One region of the Terribacillus jepli genome, then DNA from elsewhere that is predicted to be linked to it. Evidence: riboswitches for the same ligand, from Rfam matches in the RefSeq annotation. Region 1 holds a riboswitch; each other region holds the start of a gene.
The links. Region 1 has a riboswitch for S-adenosylmethionine ahead of AB1K91_RS08340 (acyl-CoA dehydrogenase family protein). Riboswitches for the same ligand answer to the same signal wherever they lie in the genome.

Region 2: another riboswitch for S-adenosylmethionine. It lies ahead of AB1K91_RS02830 (methionine ABC transporter ATP-binding protein); the one in region 1 lies ahead of AB1K91_RS08340 (acyl-CoA dehydrogenase family protein).
Region 3: another riboswitch for S-adenosylmethionine. It lies ahead of AB1K91_RS12110 (MetQ/NlpA family ABC transporter substrate-binding protein); the one in region 1 lies ahead of AB1K91_RS08340 (acyl-CoA dehydrogenase family protein).
Region 4: another riboswitch for S-adenosylmethionine. It lies ahead of AB1K91_RS19315 (hypothetical protein); the one in region 1 lies ahead of AB1K91_RS08340 (acyl-CoA dehydrogenase family protein).

Annotation. Positions count from the first base shown of each region.
Region 1 is NZ_JBFEGH010000006.1:18,259-21,455, reverse strand. It holds gene AB1K91_RS08345 (LLM class flavin-dependent oxidoreductase) at 1-1,311, opposite strand, end outside; SAM riboswitch class I at 1,403-1,505, opposite strand; SAM riboswitch class I at 1,633-1,738, shown strand; gene AB1K91_RS08340 (acyl-CoA dehydrogenase family protein) at 1,812-2,960, shown strand; gene AB1K91_RS08335 (DUF4306 domain-containing protein) at 3,082-3,197, opposite strand, start outside.
Region 2 is NZ_JBFEGH010000002.1:91,125-94,321, reverse strand. It holds gene gcvH (glycine cleavage system protein GcvH) at 1-135, shown strand, start outside; gene AB1K91_RS02845 (toprim domain-containing protein) at 268-618, shown strand; gene AB1K91_RS02840 (thioredoxin family protein) at 697-936, shown strand; gene AB1K91_RS02835 (hypothetical protein) at 1,020-1,349, shown strand; SAM riboswitch class I at 1,410-1,511, shown strand; gene AB1K91_RS02830 (methionine ABC transporter ATP-binding protein) at 1,608-2,630, shown strand; gene AB1K91_RS02825 (methionine ABC transporter permease) at 2,623-3,197, shown strand, end outside.
Region 3 is NZ_JBFEGH010000010.1:34,838-38,034, reverse strand. It holds gene AB1K91_RS12115 (methionine ABC transporter ATP-binding protein) at 1-371, opposite strand, end outside; gene AB1K91_RS12110 (MetQ/NlpA family ABC transporter substrate-binding protein) at 384-1,193, opposite strand; SAM riboswitch class I at 1,286-1,393, opposite strand; gene AB1K91_RS12105 (MerR family transcriptional regulator) at 1,960-2,286, opposite strand; gene AB1K91_RS12100 (hypothetical protein) at 2,483-2,623, shown strand; gene AB1K91_RS12095 (glycerophosphodiester phosphodiesterase) at 2,661-3,197, opposite strand, start outside.
Region 4 is NZ_JBFEGH010000025.1:7,955-11,151, reverse strand. It holds gene AB1K91_RS19325 (DegV family protein) at 1-553, shown strand, start outside; gene AB1K91_RS19320 (delta-aminolevulinic acid dehydratase) at 1,018-1,572, shown strand; SAM riboswitch class I at 1,746-1,850, shown strand; gene AB1K91_RS19315 (hypothetical protein) at 1,933-2,898, shown strand; gene AB1K91_RS19310 (cysteine hydrolase family protein) at 3,039-3,197, shown strand, end outside.

The DNA.
Region 1 (3,197 bases):
CAATTTCTCTCTCAATGTTCCTGGTTTATAGGATTGTTTATATAGTCCGCGTTCTTGAAGAATCGGAATAACCAGATCAATAAAGGACTCCAGATCCCCTGGTGTAACAAGATGATTCAAATTAAACCCGTCCACTCCTGACTCTTCGAATTGAAGCTGAATTGCATCTGCCACCTCTACCGGATTCCCTACTATCAAACTCTCATCAGGTGTATCAAATCGCTTTAATGCTTCTCCTACTGTCAGTTGCCTGGATGCATCTTTCGTCAACGAGGCTGCCTTATAGTGACCTCCTTCTGTTGATTTGCCGTATGTAAACGGCTCGTCAGGATCTAGTTCTTCGTATTCAGCAATATCATAGCCGCTTGCACCAAATTGCGCCTTGGCTGCATCAGAGCTCCAATGACTCGTGTATTCCTGGTACTTGTGCTGCGCTTCTTCTGTTGTTTTCGCTACAATAACGCTTAGGAAGGAGAAGATTTTCAGATGATCTGGATTCCGTCCATGCTTAGCAGCCCTCTCCCTTATATCATCTGCATAATAACGGATGCGATCTGGGGTAGGACCTCCCACGAATACACATTCCGCATGCTTGGAAGCAAATTCCCGTCCGCGCTCAGATGTACCTGCTTGATAGATTACCGGAGTCCGTTGCGGAGAAGGCTCACTCAAATGCGGTCCCTCGACTTGGAAATAATGACCCTCATGATGTATTTCATGTACCTTTTCAGGGTCTATTAATACTTGGTTTTCCTGATCTTCCACAACTGCATCTTCCTCCCAGCTCCTTTCCCATAGCTTATAAGAAACGTCTAAGAATTCATCGGCAATCCCATACCGCTCATCGTGCTTGATCATGTCGGTCAAACCAAAATTGCGGGCAGCGTTTGGAAGATACGAGGTCACGACATTCCAAGCAACTCTCCCCTTTGTCAGATGATCCAATGTGGAAAAACGCCGAGCATTCCCAAATGGCGGTTCATATGTAGTGCTTACCGTGACCGCGAAACCTAAATTCTCTGTGACACTGGCCATCGCTGAAACCAATAAAGCAGGGTCGTTCAACGGAACCTGCAGGCCGTCCCGTATAGAAGGAGCTTTACTATTACGATAGACATCGTATACACCCAGAACATCTGCAAAGAAAATCGCATCGAACTTGCCGCGCTCCAATAGCTTCGCCAGATCAATCCAATAATCCAAATCCTTATATTGCCGATGCCGCTTACTCTCTGGGTGCTTCCATAACCCATGCGAATTGTGCATCGCACTATTCATATCAAATGCATTCAGAATGATTTGTTTTCCCACTTTTTATCCCTCCATTTTTACAAATAAAAGACCCCTTCTCGGATAAGAAGAGGTCTGGCTGAGCCGACGCAGGCGTACAACGTCCACTCTCTTCTCATCTTTCAAGCTAGTAGCTTGCTGGAATTGGCACAGTACTGCAGCAGTCTGTTGCCGAGGCTTCAAAGGGCCAGTCCCTCCACCTCTCTGGATAAGAAATGCTTATTGAATTAAAGCTCAATATACAGGACAGTCCTCTACCTGTCAATCGAGTTTTTGAAACTAATTTGATAATTGACAACATTCTGTTTAATGATTTATATTTATGCCGACAACCTAATGAATCACTTATCTAGAGTCAGGGTAGGAACTGGTCCTGCGACCCTGCAGCAACCGCTTTAACAAAGCAAGGTGCTAATTCCAGCAGACAGATATGTCTGAGAGATGAGAGAGAATATGTACATAAACGTATCCTCTTTCTCTTAGAAAGAGGTTTTTTATTTTATTGGATGAGGAGAATGAAGATGCGAGAGACTGCCGAAAAAACTGAATTGTTCGATCAAGTGAAACAGCAAGCAATAAAATTAGCTGCAATGTTTAAAGAACGTGCCGCCCATACTGATTCAACCGGTGAATTTCCGTACGAAAACTTCCAAGCTTTAAAAGAAAGCAACTTTTTGTCATTGACTGTCCCTCCAGAATATGGCGGCAAAGGATTGAATCTCTCAGAGTACTTACAGATCCAAGAAATACTTGCCCAAGGAGATGCTGCAACAGCCCTGTCATTCGGCTGGCAGCTTGGTGTCATTTTGGAAAATGCCGAAAACCGGAAGTGGGATGAACATAGCTTTCAAGATCTAAGCTATAAAATCGTGCACGATAAGATTCTGCTGAATTTAGCACAGACGGAAAACGCTACCGGCAGCCCTTCAAGAGGAGCGGCTCCTACCACTATCGCAAGTTCGGAAGGAACAAAATGGAAAATCAATGGACGCAAATCCTTTGCTTCGATAGCTGCAGCATTGGACTATAGCATTGTCACGGCGACGATTCACCCTTCCGGCAACAAAGGCTTCTTTTTGATTGATCATTCCTTGGAAGGTGTCGCTGTGGAGGAAACTTGGGACAGTATCGCGATGAGAGGCACAAGGAGTGACGACATCATATTGGATGATGTACTCGTGGATCAAGAGGCGCTGCTTGTGGAAGAAAACAAAGGTACAGTAACTCCAAGAGGCTGGTACTTGCAAATCGCAGCTGTTTATCTCGGTATTGCTGCAGCTGCAAGAGATTATACAATTCAGTTTGCATCCGAATTACGACCTGCTTCCTTGCCTGGTCCAATCAAGGAAGTCCCGGAGGTCAGAAGGAAAATCGGTGAAATAGAACTAGCTCTCTTCAATGCCAGGGAAGTTCTTTATGCGACCGCCAGGAAGTGGATCGATTACCCAGAAAAAAGATCCGCAATGAGTCCAGATCTGGCAGCCGCAAAACACATAGTCACGAATAATGCGAATCATGTTGTTGATCTTTGCATGCGAATCGCTGGCGCCAGAAGTTTATCTGCTAATAATCCTTTACAGCGACACTTCCGGGATGTACGGGCAGGTTTGCATAATCCTCCGACGGATGATGCAGTTGTTTATACGCTGGCTGATCATGCATTGAAATAATAACAATTTTTTTGTCCTTGCATCCAACAATCGGCATAGGAGCAAAGCGTCCTTTATTCCCTTTACGACACTCCCTAAAACAAGGAAGAAGCCGCCTTATGAGTATAGGCGGCTTCTTCCATTAAGCTGTACGACGATTTCTAGCGATTGAAACGCCGCCATATATAGTTAAGAATAGCCCCATGAATAAAAAAGAGTGACGGTATACAGCGGATCCTAAGCTTTGAGCCGAAAAGA
Region 2 (3,197 bases), on a different contig from region 1:
GATGACAGTCCCGAATTCGTGAATGAATCCCCATACGAGAAAGCATGGATGATCGTGGTGGAAACAGACGACGAAGCAGCTTATGAAAGCCTGCTTTCGGTTGAGGATTACGAAGGAAGAATCAAAGAGGATTAATTTTTGCTGCCCTTGTTGGCAAGGGCAGCGGTTTCCTTTCATATACTATGGCAAGCTTTATTGCTAAGCTGCCTTCATTCGGAGCGCGGGCAAGGAAGCAATCAAATATCGATCAGAATAGGTGATGCCAGTATGGGTGATGAACAAAAGGTCATTATCGTGGAAGGGCGCTCGGACAAAGAGCAGATTAAGAAAATCATCGATGAGGATGTGACGATCATCTGCACCAATGGTACATTGGGCATCGAGCGGCTGGAACAGCTGTTGTATGACTATGACTTGGATCACAAGCAAGTATATATCATGGTGGATGAGGACAGTGCTGGGCATAAGCTGAGGAAACAGCTGGCCCGAGAGCTTCCACATGCCCAGCATATCTACGTAGACAGAACCTATCGAGAGGTAGCGGCGACCCCGGCACCTGAATTGGCCACGGCCTTGCTTAGCAGAAGCATCATGGTGCATCCATTCTTCCTCGCCTGAAGAAAGAAGGGATGAATTATCAACGTCATCGAAAAAGAGGTCCAGGGAGTCATCGGGCAGGAACAGGCAAGGATATTTGTGCACACGCCGTTTTGCGGCACATGCCAGCTTGCCGAAAAAATGCTCCTGACAGTCGAGACTGTGACGGGCCAGGAATATTATCATAAACTGAACGCCTCTCTATTTCCTGATTTCATGCAGGAATATCAGATTGAAAGCGTCCCTTGTCTCATTATCTTCAAACAAGGAAAAGTTCAGGAAAAAATATATGCGTTTCATTCCGTCCAGCATATGCTGGCGAAAACGCTGGATGAATAAACAGCTTTCCAAATGGAAAGCTGTTTTTTCTTGCAGGAAATTTGGTGACTTGGAGCCAAATACAAAGCAAGGGGGGATGGAGCATGATCATCGAAGAATTGAAAAAGCTCAAGCAACAGATCGAAGCTAGGGAGGATCTGTTGCCTTTATGCAACGACAAACGGCTGAAGGTCTTCATTGAATGGGAAGATGACCATTTCGATTTGCATATTGATAGAAGCAGTCTGACGACACCAGCTTCAAAGCCTTATGGATTTTTGCATATTCGTACAGATGAACAGACACTTCATCAGCTCCTTGCCGGCGAGGTCCAGCTTCGCAGTATATGTAACAGGCAAGTTGTGGAAGGGGATTACCAGCATATTCTTCTTGTGGAAGCTCTCTTGTTTCTGGGAGCCGGAGCCAGACTGTAATATATGTTGACAGAACTTTGTACTAGTGCTAAACTCCTTTTTAGCAATCATATATAAAAACTCTTATCCAGAGTGGCGGAGGGACTGGCCCGATGAAGCCCGGCAACCACAGGTTTTCCTGTATGGTGCCAATTCCTGCAGGGAAACCTGTACAGATGAGAGAACAATTTTCGCACATAAAACCGCGTCTTTTTGTTCTCATGACAAAAAGACGCTTTTTTATATTTGCAGAGCAACACGAGGAAGGAGGAGCGGATATTGATCACCATCAAAAACCTCTCCAAAATATATCGCACAAAAAAACAGAATATTACAGCAGTCGATCAGCTTGACCTCACGATAGAGTCTGGTGAGATTTTCGGTGTGATCGGGTATAGCGGCGCTGGTAAAAGTACCTTCGTACGCTTGTTGAACCGTCTCGAAGAACCGACTGCCGGTGAAATAATCATCAATGGCAAGGACATCGTCAAACAGCATAAAAATGAACTCCGACTTGCCAGACAAGAAATAGGGATGATTTTTCAGCACTTCAATTTGCTGTGGTCCCGTACGGTACACCAGAACATCGCCTTTCCGTTGGAGATAGCAGGTGTGCCAAAGAAAGAAAGAAAAACCAAAGTCGATCGATTGATTGAACTGGTCGGATTGAAAGGACGCGAAAATGCCTATCCATCACAATTAAGCGGCGGACAGAAGCAGCGGGTCGGCATTGCAAGAGCGCTCGCTAACGATCCAAAAGTGCTGCTATGTGATGAAGCGACATCAGCATTGGACCCGGAAACGACAGATAGCATCCTTGATTTGCTGGTAGACATCAACAAACGGCTTGGTTTGACCATCGTAATGATTACGCACGAAATGAACGTAATCCGCAAAATCTGCCACCGTGTTGCCGTAATGGATACAGGCAAGGTCGTGGAAGCAGGCGACGCAGCGCATGTATTCCAAAATCCGCAGCAAGCGATCACGAAGCGCTTTGTTCAGCAGCTTGATGGAAGTGAGCAATATGAATCCTTATCGGCGGCCGCGCTGAAAGAAGGGTCAGGAACGATCGTGAAGCTTTCCTTCTCCGGCGAAAATGTCAACCAGACAGTTGTCAGCCATACTGCGAAACAATTCGATGTGGATATCAATATCCTTCAAGGGAATGTACTGCAGACACAAACCGGTGCAGTCGGAAGTCTGTTTTTGCAGCTTGTGGGCAGTGAAGCGGAAGTGGAGAAGGCACTGGACTTCATCCGCAGTGCAAATGTGAAAGCGGAGGTGCAGGAACTTGTTTGAGAAATGGTTTCCGAATGTAGATATAGCAGATTTGAACACAGCCATCTACGAGACATTCTATATGACGATCCTATCTTTGATCGGTACTTTCATCATCGGCATCATCCTTGGACTTTTACTTTATCTGACTAGTAAAGGGAAGCTGTGGGAAAACAAAATCGTCTATTGGATCGTGGCGGCGGTAGTCAACGTATTCCGTGCCATTCCATTCATCATCCTGATTTTGCTGCTGTTCCCATTCACCGATTTTATCGTCGGCACGATCCGCGGACCGGAGGCAGCATTGCCTGCACTTATCATCGGGTCTGCACCTTTCTATGCGCGGCTTGTGGAGATTGCGCTGAAAGAAGTGGACAACGGGGTAATTGAAGCTGCCAAGGCAATGGGTGCGAAAAACAGTACGATCATGTTCAAGGTATTGCTGAAAGAATCCATGCCGGCGCTTGTCTCAGGTATTACGGTAACAGCGATCGCCCTTATCGGATCTACAGCAGTAGCTGGTGTGATCGGCGCAGGCGGATTAGGCGATTTCGCTTACTTCTACGGTTTCCAGCGCCGGCAGTTCGA
Region 3 (3,197 bases), on a different contig from region 1:
TATTTATCAACACGTTCCTTGATTTCGTGCTTCGGCACTTTACTCAGCTTCAGTGGTCTGGCAACATTCTCGTATACTGTTGCTGTCGTCAGCAGATTAAAATGCTGAAATATCATGCCGATCTTCCCTCTAGCCTTACGAAGCTGCGATTTCTTTAGTTTGGTTAGATCTACACCGTCGATGAATACTTCCCCTTCAGTCGGACGCTCCAGTAAATTGGCACAGCGGATCAGGGTACTTTTCCCTGCTCCGCTGAATCCGATCACGCCATAGATTTCACCTTTATTGATTTTCAAGGAGACGTCTTTCAACGCCTCCACCTTTTTCTTGCCGGTGGTAAAGGTTTTCGATACATTTTTTAGTTCAATCATAGTGATTCCCCCTTACCAGCTTGGAACGACGGATCCTTTGAATTCATCTTCCACAAACTGTTTTACTTCATCAGACTGGTAGATTTCTTGAAGCTTTTTCACGATTTCATCGTCCTTGTTCGCTGATCTGACAACGAAGTAGTTGGACCACGGGTTGTTTTCTGATTCCTCTGCAAAGATAGCATCATCATTGATATTCAAGTCAGCACCCATCGCAAAGTTTGTGTTGATTGCCGCTGCTGCTACTTCCGGAAGCTGGGCTGGAAGCTGGGATGCATCCAATTCAACGATTTCCAGATTCAACGGATTCTCTACGACATCTTTGGCCGTTGCAGAGTTCTCAGCCTCAGGATCCACCTTCAATATTCCTGCTGTCTCAAAGAGTTTCAATGCACGGTATTCGTTGGCAGGATCATTCGGTACAGCGATTTTGTCGCCCTCTTTCAATTCGGAAACATCAGATATCTTATCTGTATAAATACCCATCGGGAACGTAAGCGTTTTGAATACTTCTTCCAATTCATAACCTTGATTCTTCACTTGATCCTCCAGGAAAGGAAGTGTCTGATAGCTATTTGCATCCAGACTTCCGTCATCCAATGCACTGTTTGGTGTATTGTAATCATTAAAAGTCTTTATTTCGACATCGATGCCTTCATCTGCAGCGAGTTCTTGTACTTTTTCCATCACTTGCTCATGCGGGCCGCCGCTGACGCCGACCAATATTTTGTCATCTGCCAGGGCAGCAGATTTATCATTGCCGCATGCCGCTAAGAATAATGCTAATAATCCGATAAGTCCAAAGCTTAAGATTTTTTTCATGTTGCTCTCCCCTTTTTCTTCGCTGTTATCAACTACAATAAAAAAGCGCCTCTCTGGATTAAGAGAGGCGCATGTATATGTATGCACTAATTCTCTTATCTCTCAGTACGGCTAGTCGCCGTCTGCAGGAATTAGCACCTGATCACTGATCTGGTTGCCGGGCTTCATAGGACCTGTTCCTCCGCCGCTCTTGATAAGAATTTCATTATACTTTTGTTGTTGATCTGTTTGTTACTTTACCTTCCAATCTTAACATTGTCAATATAATTTCAAAAATTATAGAAAAATTGTTTCGTTGCCTTATAGGCAAGATGGGGGAGAACCGTATAAATGCAGCTATTTTGTTTGGCTACACAGACAGTATGGTTCACGTTAACATGATTACATTGGATTAAAACAAACGATTGATCAAGCTGCAGCAGACGACAGGATTCTGCTCCTTTTCCATGTCAATCTTGAGTTGAATGACGAACTCCCCCCCTGGATAGGACGGCCATTATCATATATTGAGATTGTTTGTGAAAGACTTGCGATCAAAAAGGATTGACAGTCCATTTCATCACCTAACAACGAATAGCCCGGAAAAGATGAACAAAGATCAGCAGCACTTTCCATTCATCCTCGGTAAAGATTATCGAGAACCAGTCGCGGAATCACAAAACGCAGTGAAATCATGTATTGAACTTCCCAAGCAATGTTAAAAAGCCGGATGACAGACATCCGGCCCACTGTGTACAAGGCCTCCCAACACATAAGTACACCATATCTATTCTCTTTGTATACCAAAGCGGGCATTGATTTGACCTCGCAGCATTTGCTGGCGGCTCTCTCGTTCCGCTTCCTTCCTTTTGTCCCTCAGCATCTGCTGGCGAATTTCGAAGGTTTGCACACCCTCTTCCCTTTTGTTGGCGATTTCGATCAATTGCTCTACATCTGAAAAAGAGTACTTGCGATTCCCCTTCGCTGAACGTTCCGGAAAAATGAGCTTGCGTTCCTCGTAATAACGAATTTTACGTTCGGTCAGACCAGTCAGCTCGCTCACAATGCCGATTGTGATCACTTTCCTGTTCTTATAAGAAGGCTCATTACTCATCTGTTCACCTCATCACCATGTGCTGTTACTTTATATTATACCGAAATTATCCCAGCATCCCAGCGTTATGTTAGGAAACCTAACAAACAATAAAAAAGTTCGTCAGCATCGCTTACACGTTTGATGCATCGTAATTTGGATATATGTATACTGAGCGTAACAGTGAAATAAGAGACCAGAAAGGAGCGTCATGCACGTGGCATATGATCAGGAAGCCCTTGATTTAGCCCAACAGATTGTTGAACTCGACTTGAAGCGCGATGAGTGCTGGGAGAATCTTGCAGCACTTGCTGGAGATAGAGCATTCGAACTACTTCGACTCGTTCAGAATAGATGACACGCAAAAGGAGACCTGAAATAAAGGTCTCCTTTCCTCATCTCACATAATTCGGATAATCCGTGATGATACCATCGACACCTGCACGGATAAGCGGCTGAACTTCTCCCGGCGCCCGGACTGTCCATGGCATGATACGCATTGCGCGTGAATGGATCCTGCCGACCAAGGTGTCATCAAGTGTCACATTAGTGAAATGGGTATTTACATAATCTGCATAAGCAGCAATTTTATCAAGCTTACGATTAGTAAGATCTGCACTTCTTGATGTCAGCACACCAAGCGGCACGTGCGGCAGAAGCTGCGAAAGATAAGCGACCGATCCGAAATTGAATGATTGCAGGATAACTTCTTCATGCAGCACATTAGCCAGTTCATACCGCTCCAGTAATTCCGCGCAAGCTTCCTCCACTCCGTCATAAAGTTCCGGCGATTTCAGTTCGATGAGGAACTTTGTCTTTCCCTTATACCGTTTTATTACATCCTCCAGGAGAGGGATACGCTGTCCCTCATATACGGAATCATATCCACCGCCAACATCATAGTCCTGCAAAGAAGCAAAGGCAAGGTCCTT
Region 4 (3,197 bases), on a different contig from region 1:
TACAATCGAGGATGCTGGAAACAGGATCCTCGTGATTGATACCAATACGGCTTCCATCGGAGCAGAAAATATTGTCCTAAAAGTTTGTCAGCTCATGGAACAAGGTAAAACAATCGATGAAATATTGAAAGCCATCGAATTTTACCGTTCTCACAGTCAGCTGTACCTTACGATAAATGATCTGACAACGCTGGTGCGTACTGGTCGAATTTCAAAAACTGCGTCTAGGATCGGCAACTTATTGCATATAAAACCAATTGTCGGATTGGAAAACGCGAAGCTGGAAGTTATGGGAAAGGTCCGCACGAAGAAACGTTTGCTAAAATGGATGCTGGATAGATTAAAAAGCGATATAGAACAGTCTGGAAAACAGATTGTCCGAATCACACATGTGAATTCCATTGACCTTGCCACTGAGCTAAAGGATGCAATGAAAACATATGGTAATAAAGCAGAAGTATTCATCAGCAATGAAATAAGTTCTGTCATGGCCATCCACTTTGGACGAGGCGGTGTTGGCGCCAGTTGGATGCCAGCTGAATATTCGATCTAGAAATCATCAACACAGTTAATCAAGTAGATAAAAACCTCGGCAACAGTTTAGCTGTCCGAGGTTTGTTTTGCTTAGTCGTTTATTTTTTGAAGCGTGATAATTGTGAGTCTAAAACTACTTCTTTTCCGTACTTTTAAACAAGACAAATCCAATCTTTGTGAATAGATACAGTGTGAATATGATTATTAAAGTCCGGGACATTACATATCCATCACTGATACTCCATCCTTCCGAGATTAATAGATTGCTGTTAAAGCACAGCCAAAGCGCAAATAAAAGGGGGATTGCAATAAATAAGACAGCGATGGTGCGTTTTGCTTCCCAACTCATTCAGATCATCCTTTTCAAATATAATTGAAAAATGTGTTACTATCCATGTGGATATGATATTATACCATAAAATACCAACTCACTTTGTGACGGAAAGATATACTTATTGAGGAAAACCAATCCAGGAGGCAAATATGAGTAAACCGGAGTTTGTTGTCACCCTTGTTATTGGACCTGATTGCGATACTGAATCTTTAGCTATGAGATTAGCTTTGGAGTACTTTGGAGCCAGGGTTTATGTACACTATGTAGGAAGGCCGAATGATCTTGTGGAAGTGTTGTCCGGTGAGGATAGGGTTTTGGATACAAATTATCTCATACTTAATTTTCATGGAGAAGAAGGGAAATTTTGTGTTCCTGAATTAGAAAATTCGATCTATGAAGTTAATGAACCAAAAGGAAGATTCTTTGACGATGAACATGTCCGTAAATACGCAGTTGTCGAAGGGTTAAATGTGATTGGGTGTGGTTGTACTCTGGGAAAGGATTCTTTAGCCAAAGCTTTTCTAAAGAAAGGATGTAAAGCGTATATCGCCCCTGATGATTACATAGATGGAAATGCAAATTTGATGTTCGTGTTAACGTTCTTTTATGAGCTTATAAGTAACAGGAGAAGTCAAGAAGATGCATTCCAAATTGCAAGATCCATTGATTCTGAAACTAATATGTATAATAATTTTACTAACTGACAAGAAAAGCCGAAATATGAGAAGTTTAAGGCTATTTCCTAAGATATAGCTGTAACGATTGTATTACATTCTCTGGAGTAAGGTCCATTTTTGCATCCTTATTCCGAGTAATCAGATAAGGTATATTGACAATCCTTGAACAGAATGATAAACTTTCTGAAAACTGTATATGTTTCTTATCCAGAGAGGTGGAGGGATATGGCCCTGCGAAGCCTCAGCAGCAGATCTGACTACAGACACTGTGCTAATTCCATCGGTTCATAACCGGCAGATAAGATGAATAGAGGAAGCCTCTCGACGCATCTTTGTCCGAGAGGCTTTTGTATTTGTCCCGCTGCCCATTAGAAAGGGGAAGGCAACATGTTCGAATTGATTCGGGAATTGTCAAAGTACAAAGGGTACAATCAATCGTTTGTTTCACAAATCGTCGATAAAATCACACCGTTTGCGGATAAGATGCACTTCGACAGCAGGGGGAATCTTATTGTCCGTAAACATGGAGAAAAGTATACGCCCAAAATCACCTTGCTGGCAGAGGTGAAAGAAGAGATCTATGTGGTGACATCCATTACAGAATCAGGATCGCTCGTAGCAGACGCAAATTATTTCTCCTTAACATATGTCCAAGGTCAGGCGGTTCAAGTGGAGACAAAAAATGGACTGCTGGGCGGTGTGGTTATGGCAGGTGAAGCAGAGCAACACGCCGCTGTCATCGATATCGGAGCCAACTCAGCGAATGATGCACGTGAAATGGGTGTGGAACCAGGCGACCACGTGACTTTATTCGATGACTTCTTGTATCTGGGTGATGAAGTGAGCGGCCGGGTGGTCGGGAAAGGGCTGGATAATAAGATAGCTCCGGCGATTGCCATTAAGCTTTTGCAGCAATGGGACACATCTGAAGGGGAAATCACCATCATCTTCTTTCCATTCCATAACAAAAAATATCTTGCCAGTCAGCTCGAAGGCGAAGCAGCTTTCTACATCGGGTCCGTGCCCCGTCAAAGAATCGCGCATAAGAACCGAGGGGCAATCGAACTGGGCAGTGGTGTTGCAATCAAAGTGGCAGACAAGACGATACCAATCAATCAGACGCTGAAAAATCAGCTGGTCGATTTGGCTATTGCGCATGATATCCCGTTTCAATTGGAATTCCTGTTCCGACATCGCTATAAGAAACTGTCCACTAAGATTCCGGTAAGCATCCTGAACATCCCGATCGAGCATCTGGACAAGACAACACAGGTAGTCTCGGTGAAGGATTTGGAGGATACCCATCAGCTGATCCAGACCTATCTCTGGCGGAGCAAGGAATTACAGTTCTAAGGAATATTCCCCCATTCCCGTTTGTTTTACTTTATACTGAAGTTATCAGATAAAGGAGGCGGTTCGGTATGAAACAGAGAAAACAAGCATACAAGACGCAAAGCGGGAAGGTATTAGCGAAAAACTAAGGAGAGATGTTCTTGAAGCAAGCACTACTGATTATTGACGCACAACAGGCACTGATTGACGGTGGATCGGGAGAAAGACCTGTCTATCGCAAAGAGAACCTGATTGAGCAAATCAATCTCGTAATCGGCAAAGCGCAAATGGCAGAAGCCGCTATCCTATTCGTCCGTGAT